Regions from separate parts of the Janthinobacterium sp. OK676 genome, predicted to be linked through region 3. Evidence: predicted binding sites of a transcription regulator. Region 3 holds the regulator's gene; each other region holds the start of a gene.
What was found. The regulator HrcA, encoded in region 3, represses chaperone genes, less so after heat shock. The targets are predictions, from matches to a motif close to TTAGCACTCNNNNNNNNNGAGTGCTAA.
Positions count from the first base shown of each region.

Region 1: the regulator HrcA is predicted to act here: its motif matches at 2,614-2,640, upstream of groES (co-chaperone GroES).
Region 2: the regulator HrcA is predicted to act here: its motif matches at 1,945-1,971, upstream of rpoH (RNA polymerase sigma factor RpoH).

Region 1 covers NZ_FNHA01000006.1:21,079-25,223, reverse strand. The annotation lists gene BLU39_RS13355 (hypothetical protein) at 1-163, opposite strand, end outside; gene groL (chaperonin GroEL) at 384-2,033, opposite strand; gene groES (co-chaperone GroES) at 2,084-2,374, opposite strand; gene BLU39_RS13340 (hypothetical protein) at 2,890-3,636, shown strand; gene BLU39_RS13335 (DUF904 domain-containing protein) at 3,793-4,056, shown strand; gene BLU39_RS13330 (cell division protein ZapA) at 4,056-4,145, shown strand, end outside.
Region 2 covers NZ_FNHA01000012.1:197,825-201,969, reverse strand. The annotation lists gene ftsY (signal recognition particle-docking protein FtsY) at 1-75, shown strand, start outside; gene BLU39_RS22390 (cell division ATP-binding protein FtsE) at 84-821, shown strand; gene ftsX (permease-like cell division protein FtsX) at 818-1,738, shown strand; gene rpoH (RNA polymerase sigma factor RpoH) at 2,125-3,024, shown strand; gene BLU39_RS22375 (hypothetical protein) at 3,114-3,380, opposite strand; gene BLU39_RS22370 (hypothetical protein) at 3,559-4,011, shown strand; gene BLU39_RS22365 (antibiotic biosynthesis monooxygenase family protein) at 3,986-4,145, opposite strand, start outside.
Region 3 covers NZ_FNHA01000003.1:432,933-437,077, reverse strand. The annotation lists gene BLU39_RS08850 (hypothetical protein) at 1-395, opposite strand, end outside; gene BLU39_RS08845 (hypothetical protein) at 432-1,031, opposite strand; gene BLU39_RS08840 (HAD family hydrolase) at 1,276-2,001, shown strand; gene hrcA (heat-inducible transcriptional repressor HrcA) at 2,104-3,120, shown strand; gene fur (ferric iron uptake transcriptional regulator) at 3,169-3,600, opposite strand; gene BLU39_RS08825 (outer membrane protein assembly factor BamE) at 3,796-4,145, shown strand, end outside.

The DNA of each region.
Region 1 (4,145 bases), on a different contig from region 3:
CGTTCTTCTCCGGCGCCGCCGTGCCGGCGCTGGCGCCAGGGACATGCTCATCGCGCGGCGCCGATTGCTCGTGCACGTAGAAAGCGCCGAGCCCGGCGGCCAGCAAGCCGGCCAGGATGCCGGCGATGATGGTGGTTCTGGAAGTGGAGGCGCGTGGCGGCATGGTGGCGGGTGTGCGAAAGAGGAAAGATGGCGGCCATGCTAAAGCAAAACAGTCAGGCGGGCAATCATTGGAATTGCTAGGGAAAGACGAAAAAAAGCCACCTTCCGTGGAAGGTGGCTTTCGGGGCCGCCGGGCAGGTACTGGCAGCTTTTGGTCTGCCAGCCTTGTCCCGGCGTATGCGGCCGGTCGCGCCGTCGCCTGCGCGACTGGCCGCCGGACATTACATCATGCCGTCCATGCCGCCCATGCCGCCCATGCCACCCATGCCGCCGCCCATGCCGCCGCCTGCTTTGTCGTCAGCGATTTCGCAGACCATGCAGTCGGTCGTCAGCATCAGCGAAGCGATCGAAGCGGCGTTTTGCAGCGCCGAACGGGTCACTTTGGCTGGGTCCAGAACGCCCATTTCCACCATGTCGCCATACGTGCCGTTGGCAGCGTTGTAGCCGTAGTTGCCCGTGCCAGCCAGTACGGCTGCCACGACGACCGAAGCTTCTTCGCCAGCGTTTTGCACGATCATGCGCAGTGGCTCTTCCATTGCGCGCAGGACGATCTTGATACCGGCGTCTTGATCAGGATTGTCGCCCTTGACCGTGATGTTGGCGCGTGCGCGCAGCAGGGCTACGCCGCCGCCTGGCACGATGCCTTCTTCCACGGCAGCGCGGGTAGCGTGCAGTGCATCTTCAACGCGGGCTTTTTTCTCTTTCATTTCGACTTCGGTGGCTGCGCCAACCTTGATCACGGCAACGCCGCCAGCCAGTTTGGCGACGCGCTCTTGCAGTTTTTCACGGTCGTAGTCCGAGGTCGCTTCTTCGATCTGTACACGCACTTGTTTTACGCGTGCTTCGATCGAGGCAGCTTCGCCGGCGCCATCGATGACGATGGTGTTTTCCTTGCCCACTTCGATGCGTTTCGCTTGGCCCAGTTCGGCCAGGGTCACTTTTTCCAGGGTCAGGCCGACTTCTTCAGCGATCACTTGGCCGCCGGTCAGGACAGCGATGTCTTCCAGCATGGCTTTGCGGCGGTCGCCGAAGCCAGGTGCTTTCACTGCGCAGGTTTTCAGGATGCCGCGGATGTTGTTCACAACCAGGGTGGCCAGCGCTTCGCCTTCGATGTCTTCCGCGATGATCAGCAGTGGACGGCCAGCTTTTGCGACTTGTTCCAGTACCGGCAGCAGGTCACGGATGTTCGAGATTTTCTTGTCGCACAGCAGGACGAATGGGCTGTCCAGTACGGCAACTTGTTTCTCCGGGTTGTTGATGAAGTATGGCGACAGGTAGCCGCGGTCGAACTGCATGCCTTCAACGATGTCCAGCTCGTCGTTCAGCGACTTGCCGTCTTCTACGGTGATGACGCCTTCCTTGCCGACTTTTTCCATCGCTTCAGCGATACGCTCGCCGATCGAGTAGTCCGAGTTCGCCGAGATCGCGCCAACCTGGGCGATTTCCTTGGTCGTGGTGCAAGGACGGGCGATTTTCGCCAGTTCTTCGACGGTCGCAGCAACAGCCTTGTCGATACCGCGCTTCAGGTCCATCGGGTTCATGCCGGCGGCAACGAACTTCATGCCTTCGCGCACGATGGCTTGTGCCAGCACGGTTGCGGTGGTGGTGCCGTCGCCGGCGTTGTCGCTGGTGCGGGAAGCAACTTCCTTGACCATTTGCGCGCCCATGTTCATGAGCTTGTCTTTGAGTTCAACTTCTTTCGCTACCGACACACCATCCTTGGTGACGGTAGGGGCGCCGAACGAGCGCTCCAGGACCACGTTGCGGCCTTTCGGGCCCAAGGTGACTTTGACTGCGTTGGCGAGGATATTGACGCCTTCGACCATCTTGGCGCGCGCTGCGTCGCCGAATACTACTTCTTTAGCTGCCATGTTCAATTCTCCAGAAATTTCGGAATGAGTTATCTAAAACGTGGAAACAATTACTTGACGACGATCGCCATGATGTCTTCTTCGCGCATGACCAGCAGCTCATCGCCGTCAACTTTGACGGTTTGGCCGGCGTACTTGCCGAACAGGACGCGGTCGCCCACTTTGACATCCAGAGGACGGACTTTGCCGTCGTCGAGAATCTTGCCATTGCCTACGGCAAGGACTTCGCCTTGATCCGGTTTTTCAGCAGCTGCATCAGGAATGATGAGGCCGGACGCAGTCTTGGTTTCCTGGTCGAGGCGTTTGACGATGACGCGATCGTTCAATGGGCGCAGATTCATACAAAACTCCTTAAAGTTCAATGGATAAGTGTTGCTGAATGAATACATGCCTGGCACAGCGCCAGGCGTGCTTTCAGTGACCGCCGTTGAAAGCAGCCCGCAACGGTCAAGCAAACCCCATGGCATCGTTGCGTGCCGGCTTGAGCAGTGGTGCATCGCGGCGTCGCCCACCGCGTAGCGTTCCCTGCTGTTGTCCGGCATGCACCATCATGTCCTGAGGATTGCTACGAAAGAGTTTGTTAGCACTCTCTACTAACGAGTGCTAATTATAGGGACGGTAGGGGGCTTATTCAAGGGGAACATATTGATACTTGTTCCACGCAGCCTGCATTTACACAGGGTTTGCGCAAACGCAAGCCTCGTTCCCGGGCGTCAGCAACAGGCGCGACTCTAGCATGCCCGTCGGGCGGACGGCGTTCCTGTACGCACAGGAAACAGAGTTTTGCTATGGATTTTGATAAGATGATTAGAATTGCATATCAATATCGCCATTCTCACCTGAAAGCTCACTCATCATGCCATCGACTCTTTCCCGTCCCGCCCTGCGCCTGCTGGGCGCCGCCGTCCTCGGTTTCGCCTGCCTGGGCAATGCCGCCGCGCAAACGCCCACCATCGCCGACGAGATCACCGTGGCCACCCTGACGCCGCAGCAAAAGGAAATGCTGCTTAACGAGCTGTTCAAGGACTTGAACAAGGATGACGACGACCAGGAAGCGCACGTGTGGGACAACGGCGGCGAGCGCGGCGTGATGGTCAAAGTCAGCTATAACTTCAGCAACTCGGGCATGACGGAACACAGCCTGAAGGCGCACGTGTGCCGCGACCTGACATTCGTCGTCACGGCGGCTGGTAAAACGCAGGACTTGAGCCGGCGCACCTGTTCGCAGAGCAGCGGCCGCTGGGACGTGCAGGGCAAGGACCCGGCGCCCGTCGTGTATCCGCCTTTCCTGTCCGACGTGACGGTGGCCAAGCTGAATGCCAAAGAGCAGGCAGCGCTGCTGAAGGCGGCCGTGCGCACCCTGAAGGATGAAGAGGATGGCAAGAGCCGCCAGTGGAGCAACAAGGGCTTGGGCAATGCGCAGCCGCTGGCAGTGCGCCTGACGCCCTCGGGCACGGACGCCAAACCCGGCAGCTACAGCCGTACTTGCCGCGATTTGACGATGGTGCTTGACGGCAAGGGCGGACAACAGACCTTGACGCGCCGCTCTTGCGAAAACCGCTATGGCGGACTCGATATCGAAGCCGATTACGTCGACGAGTAAAACGCTGCCATCGCGGCGCCCGCAGATGCGCGCAGTTGGCGAAAAGCGCCGGAAAAAGTGTGTATTGTCCGCCAACTGCCCTGCATTGATGTAAATATGTGTGACAGCGGCGTGATTCGATTGACGCCCATGGAGCGTCCGCCCTATAGTGGCGGAATGATTTCCGAATTCAACGAATTATCCGACAAAATAGGCCTGCTGGCCGAAATGACCCATGCGCTGCGCCGTGAAAACGCGCAACTGCGCAAGGATAACGCCGCCCTGTCCGCCGAAAACGCCCTGTACGTGCAACGCATGCGCGAGGCGCAGGAGCGGGTGGAAGCCTTGCTGGAAAAAATTCCCGAACTGGTGCAAGCGGGCCTGGAGCAAGCCGCTTCGGAAGCGGGTGCCTATATTGCCGAGAACGAGAAGGAAGCGTAATGCCGCGTGTCGATGTCAATATCATGGGCCAGTCCTACAGCATGGTGTGCCGCGACGGCGAAGAGCGCGCGCTGCGCGAAGCGGCGATC
Region 2 (4,145 bases), on a different contig from region 3:
ATCGGTATCGGTGAGAAAATTGAAGACTTGCAGCCCTTCGTGGCTGCCGAATTTGTCGAAGCGCTGCTCGGATAAGCCCCTACATGATTGAATTTCAGCACGTCTCCAAGCAATACACCTCCGACGCAGTGGCGCTCAGCGACATTTCGCTGAATATTGCCAAGGGCGAGCTGGTCTTCCTGGCCGGCCCGTCCGGCGCCGGCAAATCCACCCTGCTGAAAATGATCGCCGCCATGGAACGCCCCACGTCGGGCAAGCTGATCGTCAATGGGCAGGACATGGCCAAGCTCAAGCCGGCCGGCGTGCCCTTCCTGCGCCGTAACATGGGCCTGATCTTCCAGCAGCAGAAACTGCTCAACGACCGCTCCATCCTGGCCAACGTCATGCTGCCGCTGCTCGTCGTCGGCGCCCACAAGACCGCCGCCGAGCAGCGCGCGCGCGCCGCGCTGGATAAAGTCGGCCTGCTCGACCGCGCCCTCGCCCGTCCCCTGTCACTGTCGGGCGGCGAGCAGCAGCGCGTGTCGATCGCGCGCGCCATCGTCAACCGGCCGCAGATCATCCTGGCCGACGAACCGACGGCCAACCTGGACCGCGCCAGCGCCGACAAGGTGCTCGACGCCCTGAAGGCCTTCCATTCCGTGGGCGTGACCTGCCTCATTTCCAGCCATGACGAACAGATGCTCGATGCCGCCGCCCGCGTGATCCACCTGAAAAACGGCCAGCTGGTGGCCATCGACAAGGCCACGCAGGCCCCCGTGTTCGCCCCGCCCGACCCCGATTTCGCGCCCGGCCTGGATGATGGCGAAGGAGAACGCGCATGAGGGGCTGGTTCCGTCAACACCGCTTCGCGCTCGGTTCGGCGCTGATCCACCTGCGCAAGTCACCGGGCGGCTTCCTGCTCAACGTCGTCGTCGTCGCCATCGCCCTGTCGCTGCCGTTCGCCGGCTTGACCATGCTCGACAATGTGCGCCCTATGTCGGAACAGATGTCCGTCGACCCGGAAATCAGCGTCTTCCTGAAGATCGACACGCCGCGCGAGCAGGCCGTGGCGCTGGTCGGCGAGATGCGCAAGATCGTGCACGACCAGAAGGCGAAGATCGTCTTCATCCCGCGCGAACAGGCGCTCGATACCCTGAAGAACAAGAACGGCCTGGCCGACGTGCTCAGCACCCTGGGCGACAATCCCCTGCCCGACAGCTATGTGCTGAAACTCGATGCCTTCAACAGCGCCAGCGAGGCGCAGGACGTCGATGCCGTGGCGGAACAGCTGCGCCACCTGCCCGGCGTGGAATCGGCGCAAGTCGATTCGGCCTGGGTCAAGCGCCTGGCGGCCCTGCTGGGCGTGCTGCGCCTGGTGCTGCTGCTGCTGGCCATTACCCTGGGCGTGGCCGTCATCGCCGTGGTCTTCAACACCATCCGCCTGCAGGTGATGCAGCAGCGCGATGAAATCAGCATCTCGAAACTGATCGGCGCGACGGATACCTTCATCCACCGCCCCTTCTATTACACGGGCGCCCTGCTGGGCCTGTGCGCGGGCGCGCTGGCCCTCGGTGCCGTGGCGCTGGCCTTGCAGCCGCTCAATACGGCGATCGCCGAGTTTGCCCGCCTGTATGCGTCCGAATTCCAGCTGGTGCCGCTGGCGCCCCTGCCGATGGCCGGCTTGCTGGCCCTGAGCGCCGGCCTGGGCCTGATCGGCGCCTTCCTCTGCGTGCAGCGCCACCTGGCGCGCCTGAACTGACCTTCCCTTCCATGGCGGCGCCTGCGGTGCCGCCATGCGCCTCACCCTCCCCATCTGCTGTTATCTTGATATTTAGCAAGTATTCTTAAGGTTCGCTTCAGCCAGAGGTCGTAGACTAACTACGTGGTCAAATCGCTGTTCAGAGATATATATCAAGCATTAACCCGCCATAGTATTTAGGCTATCAGGACGATTAAATGTGCTGATTGGCACTCTCAAGCAGAGAGTGCTAATATAGGGACATACCAAAGGCAGTAGCGCCATGGACGCCAGATGAAGATGGTGCCGCGCTCTGCAAAGTGCAAGACCGAATACGCAAACAGACAACAGGACCACGTCGCGTGACGTGGCCAACTGGAACAAAGCAAGACTACGAGGGAGAAAACATGACTATGATGTCCGCAACGTCCGCATTGGTTCCGACCAAAAGTAATGCGCTGGGCCTCGGTTTCACTGGCAATCTGGGCAATATCGACGCCTATATTTCGGCCGTGAACCGCCTGCCCATGTTGACCCACGACGAAGAAATTTCGCTGGCGAAACGCCTGCGCGAAAAAAATGACCTGGCCGCCGCGCAAGAGCTGGTGCTGTCGCACCTGCGCCTGGTGGTCTCGATTGCCCGCGGCTACCTGGGCTATGGCTTGCCGCATGCCGACCTGATTCAGGAAGGCAATATCGGCTTGATGAAAGCCGTGAAACGTTTCGATCCGGACCAGGGCGTGCGCCTGGTGTCGTACGCCATGCACTGGGTGAAAGCCGAGATGCACGAGTACATCCTGAAAAACTGGCGCCTGGTCAAGGTCGCGACGACGAAGGCACAGCGCAAGCTGTTCTTCAACCTGCGCAGCCACAAGACGGGCCTGGACGCGATGACGCCGAAGCAGATCGATGCGCTGGCCAAGCTGCTCGACGTGAAGCGCGAAGAAGTGATCGAGATGGAAACGCGTTTGAGCGGCCGCGACATCGCGCTGGAATCGCCGACCGACGATGAAGACGACAAGTTTTCACCGATCGCCTACCTGTCGTCGGAGCAAAGCGAGCCGACCAAGGTGCTGGAAGCGGAACAAGTGACGCGTTTGCAATCGGAAGGCCTGGAAACGGCCTTGAGCAAGCTCGACGCCCGTTCGCGCCGCATCATCGAAGCGCGCTGGCTGGCCAACGACGACGGCTCCGGCGCCACCTTGCACGCGCTGGCGGACGAGTTCGGCGTATCGGCCGAACGCATCCGTCAAATCGAAGTGGCGGCGCTGAAAAAAATGAAGGGCGCCCTGGCCGCCTACGTGTAATCGCCAGCCATGCCGCAATGTAAAAGGCGCCGCGAGGCGCCTTTTAGTTTTACAAATGATGTTTATCAACAGATAAACATGGTCGGCCGTTAAGCTGCAGCCAAGCCTTTGGTGATCAGCTCGGCGACCACTTCATTCAGATCCACGCCGCGTTCCTTGGCCAGGGTCTGCAATTGCAAGACCAGATCGCTGTTCAGCTTGACGGCGAATGGCACCAGGCCCAGGGCCTGGTCGCGCTTGCGCTGCTCGCGGCGGTCGACGACGACCGCTTCCTTACCGAATGCACCGGCGCCGGGAACATTCATCTTTCCCATCAGTTTCTTGGCATCGCTTTTGGCCAGGTCGGTTTTTTTCATGGTTGTTTCCTGATTTTCAAAACAGCCATTTTACGCAGTAATCGGCGCGCCGCGTGGCCGGCGCGTCAATTCATCGGCAGCGCGCCAATAGTGCGCCGGAAAAATATCATTTTGTTATTATCATTTCATCCCATGCGTGCACAGGCATGCCCGGGACGCTCTGCCTGAAAGGAAAAACATGCAATCTCTGACCCGCTCTTACCGTACCGTCCTGCTCCCCTTGCTCATCGCCTGCCTGGCGATGCTGGCCGGCTGCGGCGCGGCCGGCAGCGCCGGCGACGCGGAAAACACGCCGCGCAGCGTCACCCACGTGCTGTCGCCCGGCGAACAGGTCGCCATCACGGCCACCGATACCCTGAAACTCGAACGTGTCAACGACAGCCGCTGCCGCAAGGGCGCCGTGTGCGTGTGGAAAGGCTACGTCAGCTACAGTTTCAGCCTGCTCAACAGCGCGGGCGCCACCGACATCGTCCTGTCCGAATCCATGCCAGGCGCTTCCAGTTCCGTCACCGTCAACCACCTGACGTTCACCCTGCTCGACGTCGATCCGGCCACGCCGCCGGCCCTGAATGCGGCCGAGCCTGCGTATCGGGTCAAGGTCAAGATCACGCAGGGCGCCCTGCCCCGCTAACATCGTGGCGCTGGCGGCTGTCGGTCGGCGCCTGTTGCCGCTCCAGCATGCCGTAATCGCGCACGACGGCGGCGATGCGCAAGCGGTAATCGTCAAACACGCCCTGCCGGCCGGCCGTTTGCGCCGCGCGGTGC
Region 3 (4,145 bases):
TGCGCATTGCCGTTGATCAGGACCAGGCCGTCGGCGGTCAGGCCAGTGACCGTGCCGCCTACCGTGTAGCTATTTTGCGTGCACACGACTGCCGCCTGGATGCTCAGGTAGTGACCTGCCGAACCGGTTCCGCCACTGATGGCGCAAGTCATGTGGGCTGGCTGGGTCTGCACGGTGATGTTGTAGTCGGTGCCATAGTCGATGCGTTTGGCAAAGGTAAACGAGGTCTGGCCCGCGCTAACGGGCAGGTTGACGCCGCCGTTGGCCAGGACCAGGCCGTTGGTGTTCAGGTTGGTGATGGTGCCACTGACATCATACGAGGCCTTGCCGCCGCAAGCAGCCAGTCCCAGGGTCAACAGCAGCGCGGCGAGTGGACGCAGGCAGGATAACTTCATGTATTTCTCCAATATAGTGGTGACGAATCGCGTGGCTTACTGCGCCGTGCAGTTCAGTGTGGCGCCGGTCGTGGCGGCTGAACCCATGGTGCCGACGACATCGCGGCCGTTGGCGCTGGCAGAGCCCACGAAGCTGCACGTCAGGCCAGCTGGATACGTCGCTATGGAAATATTGTAGGCGATGCCGTCATTGACATTCGGGAACGTATAGCTCGTGCTGCCTTTCAGCGGGCTGGTGGTGGTATTGCCAATGGCCAAGGTCAAGCCGTCGGCGGTCAGGCCCGTGATCGTGCCGCTCAGCGGATAGGAATTGGTCTGGCAGCTGACGAAGGCCGTGGTCACGGTATAGCTCGATGCCTTGCCTGCGCCATTGGTAATCGCGCACACGGCGCCTTTGGGCTGTTGTGCGATGCTGATGTCGTAGCGGTCATCGGTGTTGACCAGCTTGGTGAAAACAAACGAGGTCTGACCTGCGGAGACCGGCAAGCGTTCGCCATTGTTCAGGAGAATCAGGCCGTCTTTTGCCAGATTGGACACTTGGCCACTCAGATACAGGTTGCCGCCGCTGCCGCCGCAGGCCGCCAATGTGACGGCGCAAGCCGCCGCCAGCATCGAGCGCAGGTACAAATTTTTCATACATTCTCCAAAACGAATTAGGTTGGGTAGCGCAACGCGGACGCTGGCGCCGCATTGGAATGGCGCCTATTTTAGTCTATCTGGCAAGCTCGATGATCTTGCCTTGTATCACCCTGTAACAATTTTTCGCCGGGAAGCGCTGGCTCGGCCCCATTTCATGGGGGCGCAGCCATGCTGGCTGTGGCGATCAATGCGACAATAGATGCAGGCTGCGCACTGTGGCGCGGCATCCACCGTGAATCCCATGTCCCTTGCTCCTGTAAAACCTGCCGTGCCGCCCAAGGCCATCCTGTTCGACCTCGACGATACCCTGTGGCCCATCGCGCCCGTGATTGCCGCCGCCGAAACCTTGCTGCACGACTGGCTGGCCGCGCATGCGCCCAAGGTGGCGCAGCAGTTTTCCATCGAGGTGCTGCGCCAGCACCGCTTGGCCATGCTGAATGAACAACCGCATTTCCATGGCAACCTGATCGAGCTGCGCCGCGCGGGCCTGCTGACCGCCTTCGAGGCGGCGGGCGAGGATCCCGCCCTCGTCGATGGCGCCATCGCACAGTTCCTGGCGGCGCGCCATCGCGTGCAGCCATATGACGATGTCTTGCCTGGCCTGGCCTGGATGGGCCAGCGCATGCTGGTCGGTTCGATTTCGAATGGCAATGCGGATCTTGAAATTATCGGCCTGGCGCAGCATTTCAAGGTATCGATTGCCGCCAGCGATTTCGGCGTGGCCAAGCCCGATGCCAGCATCTTCCTGGCCGGCTGCGCCGCGCTGGGCGTGGCGCCCCATGAAGCTGTGTATGTCGGCGACGATTTATACTTCGACGTGACGGGCGCGCAAGGGGCGGGCATGCGTGCCGTGTGGATGAACCGCAAGGGCAGCGATGCCCACCTGGCCGCCGGCGTGCAGCCCGACGCCATCTGCGCCAACTTCGATGAATTGCTGCTGTGGCTGCAAGGACAACTGGAAGATTGATCGCCGCTGGACGGGCGAACGTGCATAATAGGCGCTGTTGATGCACGTTCGGCCGCTTTCGTTGCCGCTTGCTTAACAAAATACTTGCTTAACTAAGACACCATGCAACTCGATACACGTGCCCAAACACTGCTGAAAGCCCTGGTCGAGCGATATATCGCCGACGGCCTGCCGGTCGGTTCGCGCGCCTTGTCGAAAATATCCGGCCTCGACCTGTCGCCGGCCACGATCCGCAACATCATGGCCGACCTGGAAGAGCTCGGTTATGTGGCCAGCCCGCACACCTCGGCCGGACGCATCCCCACGCCGCGCGGCTACCGCATCTTTGTCGACACCTTGCTGACGGTCCAGCATATGGACGAACATATGGTGGAGTCGCGCATGCGCCTGCAGACGCCGCAGCCGCAAAAGACCATCGCCAACGCGGCGCAGATGCTGTCGTCGCTGTCGCAGTTTGCCGGCGTCGTGCTCAGCCCGCGACGCGAATCCGTGTTCCAGCAAATCGAATTTCTGCGCCTGTCCGAAAAACGCATCCTGCTTGTCATCGTCGCGCCCGGCGGCGACGTGCAGAACCGCCTATTGCTGACGGAGGCCGACTATACGCCGGCGCAACTGGTGCAATCGGCTAACTACATCAACCAGAATTATGGCGGCCTGTCGTTCGACGCCGTGCGCGTGCGCCTGCAAGGCGAACTGCGCCAGTTGCGTGACGATATGGGCAGCCTGATGCAGGCTGCCGTGGAGGCGGGCAGCGAAGCGATGGCCGACCATAGCGACGACATGGTGATTTCCGGCGAGCGCAACTTGCTCAGCGTGAGCGATCTGTCATCGAATATGCATTCGCTGCGCCAGATGTTCGACATGTTCGAGCAAAAAACGGGCTTGATGCAGCTGCTCGACGTGTCGAGCAAGGCGACGGGCGTGCAGATTTTCATCGGCGGCGAATCGAAGCTCGTGCCGATGGATGAAATGAGCGTGGTGACGGCGCCGTATGAAGTCAACGGCAAGATCGTGGGAACGTTGGGAGTGATCGGACCGACGCGCATGGCTTACGAGCGCGTCATCCCGATTGTCGATATTACGGCCAAGTTGCTGTCGAACGCACTGAGCCATCATTGACCGTATTGCCTGCCAAGCCAGCCGCCCCGTGGGAGCGGCAAGCCTGGGTCAGGCCGTTTTGTGCGGGCAAGCCGTCTTGGTGCAGTTGCCGTAGATGGCCAGCGCGTGTTCGGCGATCTTGAAGCCGCGCTCTTCAGCCACTTTTTGCTGGCGGATTTCGATCTCTTCGTCGAAGAATTCTTCGACGCGGCCACAGTCGAGGCACACCAGGTGGTCGTGGTGGGAGCCTTCGTTGAGTTCGAAAATCGCCTTGCCGGTTTCAAAATGGTTGCGGTTGAGCAATCCGGCTTGTTCGAATTGGGTGAGGACACGGTAGACAGTTGCCAAGCCGACATCCATATTGTCGGCCAGCAGAATCTTGTAGACGTCTTCCGCGGTCAGGTGGCGTACCGGGCTACTCTGGAAGATATCGAGTATCTTCAGCCGTGGCAGGGTGGCTTTCAGGCCGCTTGCCTTGAGATCACTAGGATTGTTACTCATGTTTGTTGCTCGTATGTGGGTCAGGTGCTTTATCATATAGCGTTTTGTCGGGGAGTGCCAAAATATGCATTTTTTGGCGGGCCGGTCACTCCTGGCGTTTTGTTCATCAAATTGAGGTCATTTATGCGCGTAACACCGGCTGTATTGCCATCTCTCTGGCACCGTATTTCATTCCGAGCATCAGTCGTGGCAGGCATGGTGTGTGTCGCGCTGGCCATGTCCGGCTGCGCCAGCCGTGGCATCCTTGGCGAAAAGCCGGCAGCTGCTCAAAAAGAAGGCAAGGAAGTGGTTCCCGAACAGGGCGCACAAACGACCACCATCACGCCGCTGCAAAAATTCATGTGGTTTTTCTCGCCCTACCGTCCTGACATTCAACAAGGCAACTTTGTCTCCGAAGAGATGCTGGCCCAGTTGAAAGTGGGCATGACGCGCGACCAGGTGCGTTTCGTCCTCGGCACCTCGCTGCTGACCGATATCTTCCATGCCGACCGCTGGGATTACCCATTCCGCCTGGCCCGGGGCAGTGGCGAAACCACCAGCAGCCG